DNA from 3 places in the Brevibacillus sp. IT-7CA2 genome. Region 3 is predicted to be linked to each of the others. Evidence: predicted binding sites of a transcription regulator. Region 3 holds the regulator's gene; each other region holds the start of a gene.

Region 1 (6,430 bases), on a different contig from region 3:
TGGCGAGTCATAACTTTTTGCTTACGGAGCGAGGCAATTGCTATTTGATTGACCTTGATACAGTAGGTCATGATCTTCAGCTTGTTGACCTGGTACAATTGATGTCGCGGATGCTATTGATGCAAGAGTACCGCATGGATTCCTTTGTGGAAGCGATGGAAGCCTATAGTAACGTCAACTATTTATCTGATACCCAGATTTGGGCTGTTCATCAATTGCTTCGCTATCCGGATAATTTCTTGCGGGAGGTAACGGGCTTGTATAGTCAGCGCCCAGGCTACCACATGAAGGGCGTCATGCAGCTGATCCAAATGGAAGGCAAAGTGATGGCGAATCGCCAACGTTTTTTAAACGATGGAGAACGAATTTTCCAGCACTCTCCATGGGGTCATTACCATTTTGTCGGATAGTCGGATAAAACAAAACATCCCTCTCGAAAGAGGGATGTTTGTGTTGTTGACAAGCTTACTTGGAAGCAGGCTTGGACAGATCAATAGAGAATTTCGCAAACCCAGATTCCAATACGTTGATGAACTTGATATTGGACAATTTTTCAGCGAATGGTTTCGCGTCAGGAGAAGAAGTGAATGTAACGTTCAGCTTCGCTTCTACTGGAGCAAAAGACCAGTTGTTGTCTGCTGCTGGGTCGATATTTTTTTGATTCAGGATGTAGTCGATTACGATTTGACGGTTTTCATCTGGAGAATCGATTACGATGTTTTTGCCATCCAGACCTGGGAACGCACCGCCGCCGCTTGCACGGTAGTTGTTGGTTACGACGATGAATTTGTCTTCAGGTTTTACTGGTTTGCCGTTAAAAGACAGGTTTTTGATGCGGTTTGCATCTTTGCTTGCTACTTTTCCATCTACAGCGTATTTGGATGGCTGTGTAACATCGATTTGATAAGTAACACCGTCGATTACATCAAAGTTGTACGTTGGGAAAGACTCGTTGATGAGTGGTTGCTCATCTGTTTTCTTCGCATCGATTTGGTTGAACTGTCCAGCGGAGCGCTCCAACCATTCTTTCACCGTAGCTCCATCGACCAGAACTGCTTTCAATGTGTTCGGGTAGATGTACAGGTCAGATACGTTTTTGATGGCGATTGTACCAGCTGGGATATTGGAGTAGTAGCTTACTCCGTTGCGGCCGCCTGCTTTAAATGGTGCACCAGCAGACAGAACTGGAATGCCTTCGTATTCTGTACCCTTCACGTTTTTCTCAACGAACCATTTTTGTGCATTGGTTACGATTTGGATAGATGGGTCATCTTGTACGAGTGCAAAGTAGCTGAAGATCGGGGAAGATGTTTTCCCTACAGCAGAACGAACCCATTCAACTGTTTTATCGTGATCTTCTTTTACAGCATCTACGATAGCTTTATCAGCATCAGCCAAGGATGCTTTGTTAGCTTTGTCATAGATCGGAACTACTTTTGTAGCGGACTCAGCCACTTTCCATTTGCCTTTTTCTTGTTTCAGCGTCAGGTCGATCACGCCGAGGTGGTTACCCCAGAAGCCAGGCATAACGGCTGGTTTACCGTTGATCGTTCCTTTTTCTGCATCAATGCCTGGAATTTTATCGAATCCAGGGCCAGGGAATACGGAGTGGGAGTGTCCGAACAGGATCGCGTCGATACCATCTACCTTGCTCAGCTGGTAGCTAGCGTTCTCCAATTGAGGACCACCCTCGATAGGGCCAATTCCGGAGTGAGGAACCGCGATGATGATGTCCGCACCTTTTTTCTTCATTTCAGGTACGAATTTGTTGGCGGTTTCCACGATGTCCTTCGCGATTACTTTTCCTTCTAGGTTAGCCTTGTCCCACTGCATAATTTGTGGCGGAACAAAACCGATTACACCTACTTTGAGTTTTACATCTTTACCGTTCTCATCTTTAAAAGTACGCTCCAGGATTTCGTAAGGAGTGTACATGTTTTTGTCATTGTCCGGGTTTTTGTCTTTGTCATCTACATAGACGTTGGAATTTATGTAAGGGAATTTCGCACCCTTCAAGCTGGTGTCCAAGAACTCCAAACCAAAGTTGAACTCGTGGTTACCGATGTTAGCAACATCATAGTCCATCAGGTTCATTGCTTTATAAGCAGGGTGAGTATCTCCAGCTTTCAACGGATCGATTTTTGCCACGTAGTCGCCCAATGGGTTTCCTTGCAACAAGTCACCGTTGTCGATCAGGATGCTGTTTTTCGCTTCTTCTCTTGCTTTTTTGACCAATGTCGCTGTTTTTGCGAGGCCAAACTCGTCTGTGTTTTTGTCTTGATAGTAGTCATAGTTAACGATGTTTGTGTGGATATCTGTCGTTTCCAACAGGCGGAGCTTGAGGACAGAATCTGTTTGCGCGCTTACAGGAGTAAGAGGAAAAGAGAGTGCGCCAACAACCAAAGAAGTGCTGAGGAGGAAAGCAGTCAGCATTTTTTTGTTCGTTTTTTTCATGTTTGAAATGACCTCCATAAGTTTACAATAATGCCAAGCAAAAATAGTTTATCATTAGATTCGGAAGCTGGATAGATAGCTAGATGAAATAGTATATTAATTTTTTGTATTGACAAAAATAAAAAAATATATCGTCAATCCCCCATTGGTCGCGTATGTCCCTCTATCTTTGTGGAAATGATAGGAAGAAAAACCTATATAAAGAAGGGGTTCTATGTGACTGAGAAGAAAAAGTGGATGGTTTACGCGACGTGGGGTGCAGCATTAGCCACGGGCGTCGTAGTCGGCATCCTGTTAGTAGGGAAGGACGGAAACGATTCGGGTCTGGCTCGTTTACTGAACCATACAGGAAAAGCGGACGTAGTCGTAGGTAATTCGTATGAACTGGTTTTAGCTCGCCATTATTTGTGTGGGGTGCGAGATGAAGAACATGTGACAGTTCGTACCAATCAACTGGCAGACGTCATGGGTAACTATAATGGATGGGAAATTGTACAAGCAGAACCTATCAAGATGATCTTAATGAAACGCGAGCAGGATATAGCGCCAGCATGCAAGGAGAATGGACATATCGGAATAGCTGCGGACGGCATGCTTACTCTCTTTCATGGTCTGCCTGCTGAACAAGATGTCGTGCAAACCTTTTATCGAATCGATACTGCGAAAATGGAAGCGAGTCTGCCAAAAGAGGAATGGGAGAATCTGAAACGGGGGATTCGCATTCGTAATTTGGCAGAGTATAACAGTGTATTGTCCACCTATGGCGAATACCAATGGAGTGGCCAATGAAAACGGGTAGACCAAAAGAAATCCCTTTCGAGCCTTTCGTGTAAAAAAGCACGTATTGGACTGGAAAGGGATTTTTATTTCCATTGCTATGGATTCGGTTCAACCGCAATGATTCGCCAGCGTTCCCCCGGTACTTCGCGGCGCAAAAGAAACTTCCATGTCCGTCGAAAATTACCACCTTCCCGGCCGATGTATGTGAGTCGAACAGGAACCTCTATCAAGAAGGGGCCGCGTTCGTCTGACGGGATGACGATTTCTGACGATCGCACAGATTCGATCGCGGACAGCCCTTCAGGAAGTGAGAATCCGTCCGTTGTCATTCGCATCGCATGGGTGTCGTGCTCATGCAGAGCCGTGAGGAAATAGCCGACGAGCTCTTCAGGAGACGCCCCTTTTATTGTAGTTGCAAGCGCTCCGGAGGCCTTGAGAATCATCATGCTGTGACTGGGATCGGGCTCTGTGCGTCGATGAGTGGAGCTGCCGAAAAAGTGGATGCAAAAATGCCCGGGGAATTCATTTCCTTTAATCGCACCAGCGCCATGAGGCATTCCGTGCATGGATGCTGCAAAATAAGTTCCGTCTACCTCTACCAGAATGGCTCTGCGCTTCCACGACCATTTCCCCTGATAAATATTCTTCATGATCTGTGTATCTTTGCGTGTCAACGGCTGAACATCGGCATGGCGACTGCCTGCTCTGCGCTGGACATCAAAACGTTGGCCTGTCTCTAAATCAATCACGGTACCGAACTCCATCCGTTTCAACGTTTTTTTCACCTGTTCCCAGGGAATGGCTTGCGCAAAATGGATGGTCTCTACGGACTTGATCATTTCTTCGATCCGCTGGCGAACATCGTTTGCCAAAACATAGCGACGAGGCATTTCTGTTTCATAAAGCTGGCCATCGTGATCATATACATACGTTCGTTTTTTTACGGTCAATGTAGCACGTACCCAGTGCGGGTTATAGGAGGCGACTTCGGTAGTAGAGCCCAATAGCCGCTTCGTAAATTGCTTTTGATCACGGAAGGACATGCTCGTTTGGAAGGAGGACTCAGGTGACACCGAAACGGTGACCGTGATGTCATTCTTGACCTTGGCAAACACAGAGTGCGGCATTGACAGGGCGATTACGAAGAGGCATATACAAAAAATAAGGACTTTGCTTCGCAACAACCAACACCTCCACTGCTTATCGTTTCAATAAGATGTCTGGCTCATGTGGCGTAAATCTTGGTATCATAACACCATTGCGCTTACGCCATACTGATTTCATACGGTGATCGAAGGAGGAGTCTTTAGACCATGTCTACCATGCCTAGAGGTAGCTACAAAGACCAGTTCCATCAGCGTTTGTACGTTCAGTTGAACCAGGGGCACAACAAGCTCAATTACCAACAGATCAACAAGATCAAAGAGCACATGCAGAGTGGCGTAGACGACTATGCCCACATGCAGCATGATGTGTCGGATTCATTCGGAATGAACAAACACTAACAGACACCGTATAACCCGCTCCTTTAATAGGGAGCGGGTTTTTATATGGAAATACACGTTCGCTTTTCGGGTGCTTTGTGTTACAGTAGAGAGTAGAATCTTTGCTCACGGAGAGTGGACTATGCGCATTTTAGGAATTGACCCTGGCATTGCGATTGTTGGCTTCGGGGTTGTGGATAAAGAGGGCAGCCAATTGCGTCCCGTCCAATATGGAAGCATTCAGACAGAAGCAGGATTGCCAGTGCCACTTAGATTGAAACAGATTTTTGAGGCAATGCAGAGCCTTCTGGAAACATATCGTCCCGATGAAATGTCCGTCGAAAAGCTTTTCTTTAATAAAAACGTGACGACGGCCTTTACAGTTGGTCAAGCGCGAGGGGTTATTATACTTGCAGCAGAGCTGGCTGGTGTGCCGGTCTATGAATATACCCCAATGCAGGTCAAGCAAGCCGTGACTGGATACGGGGGAGCAGAGAAGAAGCAAATACAGGAAATGACGAAGCTCTTATTGCGGTTAAAAGAAGTACCAAAGCCTGACGACGTGGCGGACGCATTGGGCATTGCTATTACGCACGCACAGTTTCGCGCGTTCATTTCCATTTCGGAAGGGGTTCAGAAATGATTGATTTTGTAGAAGGTACACTTAGTTATCTCGATTCGGAATACATAGTTATCGAAACCGGCGGAATAGGTTATCGACTGTTTTGCCCAAACCCGTATCAATTCGTTCGATATGAAGGCAGCAAAACTAAATTGTTTACCCACCACCATGTGCGGGAGGATGCCATTCTGTTGTACGGTTTCGCTACCCGTGACGAACGCGATTTATTCCGCAAGTTGCTTGATGTTAGCGGAATCGGTCCAAAGGGCGGATTGGCCATTCTGGCTGCGGCGACGCCTGAGCAGCTGGTGATGGCGGTTCAACAGGAGAATGTTACCTATTTGACGAAATTTCCGGGGATTGGGAAAAAGACTGCCCAGCGCATTATCCTCGATTTGAAGGATAAATTGGTAGGATACACACCATCTGCGATTTTGACTGTTGCAGCGGGTGATTTGACAGCAGGCGAGCAAGCTGTGTCTGCGCTGAACGAAGCACTCGATGCATTGACTGCACTGGGTTACTCTGATGGTGAACTGCAAAAAATCAGAAACACGCTGTCTGAGAAATCAAAAGAGGGCGATGGTGTAGAAAAGCTCATCAAACAAGGGCTTGCGTTGCTCATGAGGGGGTAGGATTTTGGATTCTCGGATCATCACGACGCATATGAATTGGGAAGAAGATGCGGCGGAGCTGAGCCTCCGTCCTCGCTATTTAAACGAATACATCGGTCAACAGCACGTGAAGGAAAACCTGAAGATTTTTATTGAAGCAGCCAAAATGCGGAAAGAGTCGTTGGATCACGTACTGCTGTACGGTCCGCCTGGTCTAGGGAAGACGACCTTGTCGCAAATTATCGCAAATGAGCTGGGTGTGAATATCCGCACGACGTCTGGTCCGGCAATTGAGCGTCCGGGTGATTTGGCAGCGATTTTGACGAATTTGCAAGAGGGCGACGTCCTGTTTATCGACGAGATTCACAGGCTCAATCGAAGCGTCGAGGAAGTACTATATCCGGCTATGGAGGATTTTGCACTGGACATCATTATCGGTAAAGGGCCAAGTGCTCGCAGTGTTCGTTTGGATTTGC
Region 2 (6,430 bases), on a different contig from region 3:
CCTAGCAAGATCGCCTGGGCTTTTGTCCAGCGTTTGGCCATAATCTCGTAATCACGGTCACGCGTCCGCCAAAAGAGGAGCTCTACCAGTAAGATCATGAGCGGGAGACCAACGCCCAAGGTCGCAAAAATAATGTGAAAGGCCATAGTCGTCCCGAATATGGCTCTGGTCATCACGATATCTTCCACGTTCAACTTCCTTTCTGATCGGCACCAAAAATTGTTAACGATTTCCTCGTTAATGTCCCATGAGGAGGCGGAGTTTATACGAAAAAGACCGTCACAAAAATGTGACGGTCGGGCTTGATGATAGAATAAGGGCGTTTGGAAGAATTGATTATTTACGATAGAGTGGATAATCAACCTCAGTTGGTACTTGAATCAACACCAGGCGGAGCGGAGCATCCATTGATGCTTGGTAGATGGCTGTGTTGCTTTCCTCGGAGGAGAGAACGACAAAGTCACCTTTGGTTGCCGGGGTGTGGTTCTCGTTGACAGTTGCTTTCTCTGCAACGCTTCCGTTCCCTTCCACTATGACGACTGCGTGAGCATAACCAGCCGGGAGTTCTTTTGCATATGATTTTCCAGCGGGAATCGTGATGTCGCTCATCAAGGAATCAGTGACCAACTGAATGGGCGCAGCCGATCCGATGATGTGTTTCACTTGCACACCATCAACATCCTCAGACGGAAACTCCTCATGATCATACTGATGGTAAGTCGGAGGTTGCTTCGTCGTTTGTGCGAGATGCGGTTCAAACCAGATTTGAAACATTTCCGTATCCTTGCCAAGTTCTTCTGCATGGTACGCACCTGAACCGGTTTGCATGATCTGCGCGCCGCCTGTCGACACCTCTTGAAGATTTCCGAGTGTGTCCCGATGTCCGACTGTCCCTGTGAGGACGTACGACAAAATTTCAAAGCCGGAGTGAGGGTGCAGCGGAATTTCAAATGTCTTCAGTGATTTTGCCCAGGCCCAGTAAAAAAGTGGTCCTACCCGTTTAACAACGGAGCCTTCATGAGGGAAGCCAATTGGTTTATTCTCTACGATTTCACCGTCGCCAAAATGTCCTTTTGCTTGCTCGTTCTGTGTGTAGACGCGGACTTCCATCTGATGTACCTCCCTTAGTACGATTGCTGGCTTACGGGTGGTGAGGAGTCACCATTAAAACAAAACGTATGCGCCCGGACCGATCAACGCCACACCAATAACAACTGCGATTAACGTCAGGTTGTATTCGAATCCGTTTTGTGTGACCCAATATCCATTTTGACCGTGTACCTTCAGAATGGCAACCAGCATTGTGAAAGCAAGCAGAATAGAACTTGCCCAGATACCTACGCCTGCCGCAAACATCAGACCGCCAACGAGCTCAGACAATCCAGCGACAAAGGCCATCGCTACGCCAGGTTTCACTCCGATGGACTCCAGCCAGCCACCTGTTCCTTTCAAACCATAACCGCCAAACCAGCCAAACAATTTCTGCGCACCATGACCTGCAAACGTCAAACCGATGACCAAACGAATCAATAACAATCCAGTATCCAACACATTTCATCTCTCCTTAATTATTTTTAATTAGTATATCTTTATTTTAAGATATTCGTCCAAAAAGGCTGGCGGGCCTTAGAAGGATTCCGCCAGTTTTGCTGCTTTTTCTACACCAGCTGCAACGAGCTCAGCTGCTTTGTCTTGGAATTGGTTGTGACCTTCTACGATCACTTCGGATACATTGCTGATGCCCCAGAAGCCGAGGATCGTGCGAACGTATTTGTTTGCCATTTCAATCTCAGCCATAGGGCCTTCGGAATAAACGCCACCGCGTGCGCTCAACAGAGCTACTTTTTTGTCGCCCATCAGACCAACTGGACCTTCAGCTGTGTACTTGAATGTTTTACCTGCTTGGGAGAGGTAATCCATGTACGAGTGCAGAACAGCAGGAACAGTGAAGTTCCACATTGGGAAAGCAAATACGATTTTGTCTGCTCCTGTAAATTGGTTCAGGTATTTGTTAACCAAGTCAGCGCGTTTTTGCTCATCGGCAGACAGCTCGATGCCATTTCCTGCTTTCCACATAGCAGTCAGCATGTCGTTACCGTAATAAGGGAGGTTTTCAGCAAACAGATCCAACTCAACGATTTCATCGTTTGGATGTGTTTCTCTGTATGTTTTGGTGAAAGCTTCGTACAGCTTTACGCTTGTTGCCTGCTCAACTGGGCGATCGTTTGCTTTAATAAAAAGTACTTTACTCATGAAAATTTTATTCCCCTTCCATTTAGTAAGTCGCTAACTTTTAATGTGTAAATCTTGATTTTAAGATTATTACGTATCAGATCTTTTGTCAACACTTTTTTAAAACGATTGTGGTGGAGAGAGGGGCCTGCTCATCTAATAAGTAGCCTGAGCAGTACGTCCCAACTTTTTTAGCAGTTCGATTGCTTGACGCTGTTCTTCTGGTGTGAGACCTTCCATCGCTTTCTCAATGGAGAGTTGATGAGGAGGGAAGATTTCAGACAAGAATTGATGCCCTTTTTCAGTGAGTTCCGCAAAAATGACGCGGCGGTCTGCCGAACAGGGCTTGCGAATGAGCAGTTGCTTCTTTTCGAGTTTGTCCACAACGTATGTGATGTTTCCGCTGGAGATCAAGATTTTTTCGCCAATTTGCTGCAATGGTTGAGGACCTTTATGAAATAATACCTCTAGTACCCCGAATTCGGTTGGATTAAGTCCATGTTGGCGAATGTGACGATTGGAGTGAGCGGTAACCCAGTTGTATGACCTCGATAAAACTACAAAAAGATCGAGGGGATCATTTCGCAGTGGTTTGTCAGACATATGGACCCTCCTATACATCGAAATTTCGATATCTTTAATTTAAGATAATCCTACATGATCTTATTCAGATTTGTCAAATTGAGATAAAAAATAAAATGAAAAACACGTCTGTACAAACAAATGTCCTTATGATAAACTTTTGTTTGTAAACGAGCTGTGAAAGCGAAACAGAAGAAAGGAGGATGACCGTGGAAAAAGACATGCAGATACTTCATCATATCCGGCAAAATCCTTTTATCACGCAACAGGAGCTGGCTGATCTGATTGGCATCTCACGTTCAGCGGTAGCTGGCTACATCGCACAGTTGACCAAACGCGGGGAAATCAAAGGACGGGCTTATGTACTTCGTGATGAAGGAATGATTGCTTGTATCGGTGGAGCAAACCTGGACCGCAAAGCACGCGGCAAGCAACAGGTGCGTCTACAATCATCCAATCCCGTAACGATTATGGAATCGTGTGGAGGGGTGGCACGGAATATCGCGGAGAACCTCGGTCGTCTTGGCTGCAATACGTCACTCATTACCAGCATTGGTGAGGACAAAGAAGGCGAATGGCTCTTGCAGGAGACGAAAAAGCACGGGGTGCACATCAGCCAGGTGTGGCGACTGCCTACACAGCGGACGGGAACGTATACGGCGCTTCTCGATATTGATGGCGAGATGGTTGTTTCCTTGGCGAACATGGATATATACGATGCTCTCACACCGGAGATGTTCGCGGAAAAATGGTCGCACATTGCAGCAGCCCACGTGGTTTTCATCGATACAAACATTCCGGCGGACTGCTTGGCCTACATCATCGAACGATGCCGGGAGGAAAACATCCTGCTCTTCGTTGACCCGGTCTCTTCCATTAAAGCAAAGAAGCTCCCACAGCAATTGGACGGAGTAGAAGCGATTTTGCCGAATCGCGAAGAAGCAGAGCTGATGGCTGGCATGAAGATCACGACGATCGAAGAATGCGCCGAGGCTTGCCGCAAGATCAGGGAACGAGGCGTCAAGCACGTCATCGTGACCTTGGGCGAAGAAGGCATTTACTATCAATCCGAGGACGTTGAGGAGCATATGTCTCCATATCCAACGGAAGTGGTAGATGTAACAGGTGCGGGAGATGCGTTCGCGTCGGGACTCTTGTATGGCATTGTAAACGGAGAGTCTTTCCAGAGAGCGTGCCGTCTTGGATTGGCAGCATCCGCTCTGACATTGCAAACAGAGCAGTCCGTATCTCCTCTATTAAAAGCAGAACAATTGGAACTGGCCGTAGAACAATTCGAAAAGGAGCGATAAGAGATGAAACAATATTTGACCTTTACTGAGGAAGTACGCCACGCACTGGAGAACAACCTGCCGGTAGTTGCTCTGGAGACAACGATTATTTCGCACGGTATGCCATATCCGCAAAACATTGAAATGGCAAAAGAAGTAGAGCAAATCATTCGCGACAACGGTGCTGTACCAGCTACGATCGGGATCATGGATGGCAAAATCAAAATCGGTTTGACTGACAGCGAGCTGGAAGAGTTTGCGACGAACAAAAATGTAGCAAAAGTAAGCCGTCGCGACTTCGCGTACATTTTGGCAAGCGGTAAAATCGGTGCGACTACAGTAGCCGCTACCATGATCGCAGCTGAGATGGCTGGCATCCACATGTTTGCAACTGGCGGTATCGGCGGGGTACACCGTGAAGGCGAAATCACTTGGGACGTATCTGCTGACCTGACTGAGTTGGCGCAAACAGATGTAGCTGTAGTATGCGCAGGTGCGAAATCGATCCTCGATATCGGCCGCACACTCGAATATTTGGAAACACAAGGTGTACCAGTTGTGGGCTACCGCACAGATGAATTCCCATCCTTCTTCGCTCGCGAAAGCGGATTTGGCGTAGACATGCGCATCGATACACCGGAAGAAGTCGGTAAGATGATGAACACCAAATGGGATCTGGGACTCAAAGGCGGTATGATTATCGCGAACCCAGTACCAGAATCTGATGCACTGAACCACCAGGAAATCGAGGCTGTGATCCAGAAGGCACTCGCAGAAGCAAAAGAAAACAACATTGCAGGTAAACAGGTAACGCCATTCATGCTCGATAAAGTGAAAAAGCTGACAGAAGGCAAGAGCTTGGCAACCAACATCGCGCTGGTGAAACACAATGCTGAAGTAGCTGCGAAAATCGCGGCAGCTTATCAGAAAGAAGCGAATCAAGGTAAATAAGAGAGATTGAACAACAAAACAGTCAAAGAAAAACGAGCCTCTAGAATCGCTTCTAGGGCTCGTTTCGTTTATTTTACTCACTCCCACCAATGTTGCATTCCACGGATTCCAACGTCCCACAGCTTAGCGTTTCCGGAAACGATAATGGTAATTTCGTTTACCTCGTTAAAAGGCAACTCCCTCAAAGCCTCTGCCCCTTGATAGGATTGTTCGTTTAACTGAGATATTTCTTGTCCATCTACGATGATTTTGGCTTCACCCTTAGAGTCTCCATTGTCGGGAATGCCGAAATAGAAATAAAGCCAGACATTTTTTTGGTTCCCCAGAATATAGTTGTATGTTTTGATTGATTCCCCTTCATTGCTATACACGTTCATTTTCGGCTCTATTCGCTCACCTGCTACGGTGAAACTTGGGAGGTTCTCAGTCATAGGTGTAGTTCCTGTCACTTCTTTCATAACAGTTAATGACTGAATAGGGCCTTCTCTTTTTTTGATGATTTCAGAGACCACCATGACTCCAATTATAAGGACAACAATAGATAGAGCAGAAGCCATGAGCTTTTTATAAGAAATGTTTGAAGAAAATCCAACTCTATAGGCAACATAACCAATCGCTGCCCCTAATGTATTGGAAATCACATCATTTATATCAAAGCTACCAAGATAGGTTAAAGCCTGAACTGTTTCTAGAACGAGAATCGCTAAGACAAACAAGGATATGAACTTCCCAAATCTTACACGATACAACAGGGGAAATAATATTCCAAAAGGGATAAAAGCAGCAACGTTTCCGAAATCAACAATCCATGAATAATTTAGTTCTGGAAATTTAAGTGGTACTCCTTCTGGAACAAGGATAAAGGTGTAACTATCTACACTGGTTGCACCGTCGAGCCTGTTAAACGCAAAGAACATAAAAAATAAAATTAAAATCGTATAGCATATGGTACCAGCTAAAACGACTTTCCGTGATTTCGTTTCCATAATTTCAATCTCCTTAAAGCTATTTGTATCTGAATGATTTTACTCTGAATGAATACGTAAGTAATTAGCTGTTAGTCACATACTTCATTAACGGTGAGAAGCTCGGGGATGACATTGCTGTTAAGAAGTACTGCCATATGTTTGGAAGGAGACCGCCCGAACAAAGTGAGGAAAAAGGCGACTGGAAAACATGTGGCAGGGCTTCGTCCGGCAGAATAGCTGGATGACAACTAAGCATTTTCCCTGTGTTTTCAGCACTTGAAGCCCATTTAGAAAAAAATTGAAAAAAGTACTTGATATACCCTCAGGGGGTATTGTATAGTAAAGGTGTGATCAGGAAACAACGTAAGGGAAACGATACGATAAAATATACCCCTAGAGGGTATTTGG
Region 3 (6,430 bases):
ACGACCAATCTGACTGTTGGCCCAAACAAGCTCACGTATCAAGGCAATGTGATCATTGGCGACGGGCGGAGCTATGCTGATCTTTTCGTGATTGTGGATGATGCCACTTGGGAACAAGTAGAGGGAACCGCCAAAAAAGTCTCGGTATGGGGATATAACAAATATCCTAAGAATGAGATGGGTACTTTTAATGTGGAAACGGAACAGCTCGTTCACATGAAAGAAATGGACACAAAGAAATAGAAAGAAAGGTAGACTTATGGTCTACCTCGCGGCTGTATCGGGAGCATTGCAGGTGTATGGGTTCCATCGCGAAAAACCATGAAATGATAAAACATTTACAGTCCATGGAAACTCCTATATAGTTACAATAATGAACGTGAAAAGAGGTTTTGATTGTATATGATGAAACTCATAATCGCTAAGTAAAATTCGAATGAATTTTATATGGGAAAAGGTCAAATGAAGGGCATGCCCTTTGTTTATTTTTTATACCTTTTTTCAAAAGCGATTAGAAGGCATTATATCTCATCAAAACAAATTTCACGTTTGTGCATGATATCTATTTTGTTCGGGATAGGTATCTTCATCACAACGATAAATTTGACCATGAGAAGAGAATTCTTCTTGTGGTCTTTTTTATTGGAAAGAAGGGATTGCTGAAAAGGAATGAATGATGACAAACAGCACAAACAACAGAATGGGAGGTTTTTACATGGGTGAATATCGATTGATTAGCGACTACAAGCATATCGAAAAATACAAAGAGAGCTTTAATGACCTCGCCAAGCAGATCTTTCAGCTCGATTTTAAAGAATGGTATAACAAAGGCTATTGGAATGACAACTATGTCTGCTATTCCTATTTGGATGGGGATCAGGTTATTGCTAACGCTTCTACCAGTAAGATGATCGTGACATCTAATGGCAGAGACTATAAGGCACTTCAGATCGGAACGGTCATGACGCATCCTGCCTATCGCAACCAAGGATTGGCAGCGAAATTGATGAACCATATTCTTGAAACATGTGAGAAGGAATACGATTTTATTTATTTGTATGCCAATGATACCGTGCTCGATTTTTATCCGAAGTTCGGATTTGAGAGAGTACAGGAAAGTAGTTTTCGCTTATTGGCATCTGATTTGAAAAAGCAAGTAGGACAAAAATCAGTCTTGCGCAAGCTAGATGTTGATAATGAGGCTGATTTTATTGTCATGAAGGAATTTGCTTCCAAAAGAATCCCCGCTTCATCGAGACTAGGTATCAAGGATAGCGAGCATCTGTTGATGTTTTACTTGCTGCTCGTTTTTCGGGATGCGATCTATTATGTCGAAGAGGAGGATGTGATTGTCTTATTGGAACGAGAAGACGACCAACTGCATGTATTTGATCTTGTAAGTAAAAAACCAGTTGATCTAGAAGCGGTCATTTCTCATTTGGTAACGACTGAGACAACGATCATTCATTTTCACTTTATGCCGGATAGTGAGAATGAAAACATCCAATCTGCATGGATGACAACGACGGATGATGTCTTATTTGTTCGTCCCTCGTTAAAAATGGAGACAGAACATTTTCGTTTTCCCCTTACTTCACACGCATAAAAGGTTTGAAATGACACATCGTGTGAAACAGTAAAATAGAAGAAAAAAGCAGACGTCCAGTATGGAAGGATGTGAGGGGAAAAGCATGTGTGGCCGTTTTACTCTCGTAACGAACTTGGAAAAATGGAAGGCACGGTTCCAAATCGAAGTCATTCCATTTGATGCAAAGCCACGGTACAATATTGCACCGGGTCAGTTCATTCCAGCGATTATTGCTGATCGCGGCGAGCGACGTATGGGTCAGTTGAGATGGGGGTTAGTGCCGTCGTGGGCTGCCGATGAGAAGAGCAGCTACAAAATGATCAATGCGCGTTGTGAGACATTAAATGAAAAGCCCGCATTCAAACAGCTTTTCGCCCGAAAGCGATGCATTCTTCCTGCTGACAGCTTTTATGAGTGGATGAACGCCATCACAGGGAAGCAACCGATGCGGATCATGTTGAATACCGGGGAACCCTTTGCTTTTGCTGGCCTGTATGATACGTGGACGAATCAAGAGGGAGAAAAAGTACATACCTGCACGATTGTTACGACAAAGGCGAATGAGCTCATCGAGAATATACATGAGCGAATGCCTGTCATCTTAAAGAAAGATGACGAGGACTTATGGCTTGATCGGGAGAAGTATGATCGGTTGCAGCTCCAGTCGCTGTTTACCCCCTATGATTCCAGCGAGATGATGGTGTATCCGGTATCCATCAAAGTGGGAAGCCCCAAAAATGATGATCCTTCCTGTATTCAAGAAGTAGGGATCAGCTCATTGTTTGAGGATTAATCCTTTCGTAGGAGCTGAACTCTTTTTCGTAATTCCTGTTCGGTTAACGGCTCCAAATGCAACAAAGCCTCGTATGGATCATCACCCGGAATATGAAAGTATCGAGCAAATGCTGGCTCTGTTTTGATGCCACTTTGCTTCAGAGCTCTGATATGTTGGTACGCATCCAAGCCTCCTATGTCTAACAGTAGTGCTTCGATGTCCATATGACGATAGGCGTTTTGCTTTTCGACAGCTACCGGTTGAGCAAACACTTCAAACCAAAAGTCAGCTGTGAAAAACGAAATAACGCACGTGGGAGTACTTTTTACATCTAGGTGTGTCACTTCAAATCTGGGCAAGCAGCCAAATGCTGTACGAACAGCCTGCTCAAACTGTTCCAGATCATGACTCTCGCAAATAATGTCCAGATCGCTTTGCTTGACGTCAATGTTTAATGGGATGGTTCCGGCAAGCACTGGACGGTAATCGGATAGTACCTCCATGATGTGCGTCTGTTGAATCGCTTCCCACGCCGCTTTTTGGCGCATCGTTCCTCTGCCCAAGTAAGAGAGATCATGCCAATTTCTCAAGAGACTACCTCCATGTCTACTTTCTTTTAAAATAGTTTAGACAAAAGTGAATAAGTACGCAACGAAATCGGTAATCACTCGTATACCTAGATGAAGGGAGTGTAGTAGATGGAAATATTTTTGTGGGTAGTGGTTGTGTTATTGTTCTTGCTAAGCATCGCAGGAATTTTTTTACCCGTTTTACCTGATACGATATTACTGTGGGCGGGCTTTTTGCTCTATCACTTTTTCATTGCAGATCCGGGAGCGGGATTGCCCGCATCCTTTTGGTGGGGAATGGTCGTTCTAAGTATTCTGCTTTATGGTGCTGACTTGCTGACGAACATGTACTTCGTAAAAAGGTACGGAGGGTCCAAGTGGTCGTCCATTGCTGCTGCGGTCGGAATTATCCTCGGGATCTTCGTTTTCCCACCGTTTGGTATGTTGATCTTGCCGTTCGTATTCGTCGTCCTGGTAGAGTTGATGGTGCAGAAGCAGTCGATGGAGCGAGCAGTGAAAGCGGGCGTAGGCTCACTGATCGGATTTTTGGGCAGTGCGGTCGTAAAAGTCATATTGCAAGTTACAATGATCATCTGGTTTTTTGTCGCCAGATAACATACAGAAAACGAAAAGGACAGCCGAGGCTGTCCTTTTTTACGTGGAAACTAGTGAATGAGTCGATATACACCGATGACTTTACCGAGAATGGTGACATGCTCCAGAATGATCGGTTCCATCGTGGCATTTTCCGGTTGGAGACGGAAGTGGTTCTTTTCTTTGAAAAATCTTTTGACGGTCGCTTCGTCTTCTTCTGTCATGGCTACGACAATGTCACCATTGTTCGCTACGTGCTGTTGGCGAACAATTACGTAATCTCCGTCGAGAATCCCGGCATCAATCATACTGTTCCCGGAGACGCGCAGCATATAGACCTTGTCAGAAGTCACGATATTGTCTGGAAGCGGGAAGTATTCTTCCACATCCTCAATGGCAGTGATCGGTTGTCCAGCGGTTACTTTTCCGATTACTGGGACACGGACGACAGAGTCTTCGAAATTGTCTTGAAAACGATCTTCATCTGATAGCAATTCGATGGCGCGAGGTTTGGTAGGATCTCGACGAATGAGGCCTTTTTTCTCTAAGCGTGCCAAATGCCCATGTACCGTTGAGCTGGAAGCTAGTCCAACAGCCTCCCCAATTTCACGTACAGAAGGAGGATATCCTTTATCACGAACTTCCTTTCGTATGAACTCGATGATGGCTTGTTGTCTACTCGATAATTTTGACATAGAAAGACACCCCTGATTTCTCGAACATATTTTCCTATATTATACCATGGGAGCTTGCGTTCGACAAACATAAGTTCGATTCTTTGTTGACATGAACATATGTTCTCATTTATCATGAGGTTACAAGTGATTAGAACGTATGTTTGCGAGGAGGCCATTATTATGAATTCATCGACAGAACGAAATCGTTTCGAGAAAAAAGAAGAACGTCGTGTTCGTTTTGGTATCACGAGAGGACAAGCTCTCTTGTTTCTTATTACATTTACTCTCTTTTTTTACTTATTGACCGAACTAGTGTTTGCTTCTTCACCAATGGAGGAGCCACAAGGTATAGAAGTAACCGTACAATCTGGAGATAGCCTATGGTCGTTAGCTGTTCAATACAATGCAGATCAGCATATGGATGTTCGCGACTATATAATAGAAATTAAGGATGCGAACGGTTTAGAGAGCAACAGGATTTACCCAGGTCAGACTCTCATCCTTCCTGATACTCCGTAAGTGTTCGGCTGTCTTGCGGGATCATTCGAATGTGGTATAATGAAGCGGCACTACTACAGAGTGGGAGGAACCAGCAGTGGTATCTGACGCAGAAATTAAACGCATTAACGAATTGGTCAAAAAATCTCGCGAAGAAGGTTTGACCGAAGAGGAAAAGCTCGAACAAAAAGCATTGCGCCAAAAGTACATTGACGCCGTTAAGCTTTCATTGAGAGCAAATTTGGATTCCATCCGTTATGTGGAAGACCTTGAAGAAAATAAGCCAAAACAGTAAGATAACAATTACTGATACGACAGACATCCTCGCTTGACGCTAGGGTGTCTTTTTCTGTGACATACATAACGCTTTGATAGTCAGGGAGGGAGAGCGATGGCGTGGATAGCTGTGGCAGTTGGAGGAGCAGTTGGCTCACTTTTGCGCTACCTATTGTCTTTGCTTGCGAATCAGCCGGGATGGCCGTGGGGAACTTGGATCGCCAATGTTTGTGGATCTTTGATCATCGGCATCTTGTTCGTGCTGGGGAAAGAACGTGGCATTTTATCTCCGACAATCTATCTATTATTTGCAACGGGGGTCATGGGAGGATTTACGACGTTCTCTAGCTTCTCCTTGGAAGTGGTCTCTTTTTGGGGAGAAGGTCACCTGTTGCGTGGCACTTTGTACGCTCTTCTCAGTTTGGGAGTCGGACTACTTTCTTGTGCGGCTGGAATATGGTTGGCTAGGCAATGGTCCTAATACGTCCAATGACACGATACATGTGAGGGGGAATGAATGTGAGTACACAGCATCGTGATTATGAATGGGAACAAAAAAAGCTGGATGAAACAATTTCAGCGATCGACGAAGAAATGGAGCAGCTTCGCAATGATATTCGCGAGGCAACAGATGACTATGTGAAACAGGTCGTTAACTATAATAAGGCTAAGGATTTGCGCTACCTCGAAGATCAGGGGCGAGAGAAGCCTTATTTCGGCAGAGTGGATTTTTTGAAAGATGAAATCTACGAGCTGGATCAGGTATACATAGGAAAACGAGGAATTGTACGCAGCGATACGTTTGATTCTGTCGTCGTGGATTGGCGTGCGCCTATCGCCAGTCTTTATTATTCCGGTGAGAGCAAAGACGCGTTTTACCGGATGGGACGCGAGATTGTGCGTGGTGAAGTTCGATTGAAGCGTAATTTTGCGATCGAAGACGGAAAGATCGTCGGCATCTATGATGGAGCGGTAAAAGAAACGATTAACCGCGAAATGGGGCATCCCGACGAGTTTTTGCAAGAGGGCTTCATCGATGAATTTTTGGCAGCCAATCTGAATCAGGCAAACGATAGCAGGCTAAAAGACATCGTCGCTACCATTCAATCCGAGCAAAATGATATTATCCGGGCGGAAAAAGAACGGCCCATTGTTGTGCAAGGAGTAGCAGGGAGCGGAAAAACGACCATCGCGCTGCACCGACTATCCTATTTGATTTATAACTACCAGGATTCCATGATGTCCAAAAAGTTCATGGTGTTTGCACCGAACCGGATGTTTCTTACCTATATATCCGAGGTTTTACCTGAGCTCGGCGTCGATGACGTTCAACAGTCTACCTTTGTAGATTGGGCAGCGCGTCTTGTGAAGCCACTGCTGCCAAAAGGATGGAAAATCGTGAGCCCTGATAAGCCTCTTCAATTGTTCTTTGAAGAGGGGCAGGATGAGCGCC

The links. Region 3 encodes LexA, which represses DNA repair genes until DNA is damaged. Its sites were predicted from a motif close to CGAACATATGTTCG; they were not measured.
Region 1: ruvC (crossover junction endodeoxyribonuclease RuvC) is a predicted target of LexA. The motif match lies at 4,788-4,801, and genes of this name have one in related genera.
Region 2: ACM6JA_RS06385 (carbohydrate kinase) is a predicted target of LexA. The motif match lies at 2,968-2,981, and genes of this name have one in related genera.

What each region holds. Positions count from the first base shown of each region.
Region 1 covers NZ_CATKQT010000052.1:87,632-94,061, reverse strand. Annotated here, with positions in the region: gene ACM6JA_RS26130 (phosphotransferase) at 1-410, shown strand, start outside; gene ACM6JA_RS26125 (bifunctional 2',3'-cyclic-nucleotide 2'-phosphodiesterase/3'-nucleotidase) at 466-2,454, opposite strand; gene ACM6JA_RS26120 (BofC C-terminal domain-containing protein) at 2,671-3,243, shown strand; gene ACM6JA_RS26115 (hypothetical protein) at 3,330-4,415, opposite strand; gene ACM6JA_RS26110 (hypothetical protein) at 4,548-4,739, shown strand; gene ruvC (crossover junction endodeoxyribonuclease RuvC) at 4,861-5,361, shown strand; gene ruvA (Holliday junction branch migration protein RuvA) at 5,358-5,975, shown strand; gene ruvB (Holliday junction branch migration DNA helicase RuvB) at 5,980-6,430, shown strand, end outside.
Region 2 covers NZ_CATKQT010000010.1:58,762-65,191, reverse strand. Annotated here, with positions in the region: gene ACM6JA_RS06410 (cytochrome ubiquinol oxidase subunit I) at 1-173, opposite strand, end outside; gene ACM6JA_RS06405 (pirin family protein) at 337-1,110, opposite strand; gene ACM6JA_RS06400 (DoxX family protein) at 1,165-1,551, opposite strand; gene ACM6JA_RS06395 (FMN-dependent NADH-azoreductase) at 1,627-2,253, opposite strand; gene ACM6JA_RS06390 (MarR family winged helix-turn-helix transcriptional regulator) at 2,389-2,835, opposite strand; gene ACM6JA_RS06385 (carbohydrate kinase) at 3,024-4,124, shown strand; gene ACM6JA_RS06380 (pseudouridine-5'-phosphate glycosidase) at 4,128-5,054, shown strand; gene ACM6JA_RS06375 (VanZ family protein) at 5,132-6,040, opposite strand.
Region 3 covers NZ_CATKQT010000011.1:229,601-236,030, reverse strand. Annotated here, with positions in the region: partial or broken gene ACM6JA_RS07495 (lipoprotein BA_5634 family protein) at 1-243, shown strand, start outside; gene ACM6JA_RS07490 (GNAT family N-acetyltransferase) at 716-1,606, shown strand; gene ACM6JA_RS07485 (SOS response-associated peptidase) at 1,692-2,381, shown strand; gene ACM6JA_RS07480 (DUF4269 domain-containing protein) at 2,378-2,953, opposite strand; gene ACM6JA_RS07475 (DUF456 domain-containing protein) at 3,062-3,547, shown strand; gene lexA (transcriptional repressor LexA) at 3,598-4,221, opposite strand; gene ACM6JA_RS07465 (LysM peptidoglycan-binding domain-containing protein) at 4,384-4,722, shown strand; gene ACM6JA_RS07460 (DUF896 domain-containing protein) at 4,799-4,996, shown strand; gene crcB (fluoride efflux transporter CrcB) at 5,093-5,458, shown strand; gene ACM6JA_RS07450 (HelD family protein) at 5,497-6,430, shown strand, end outside.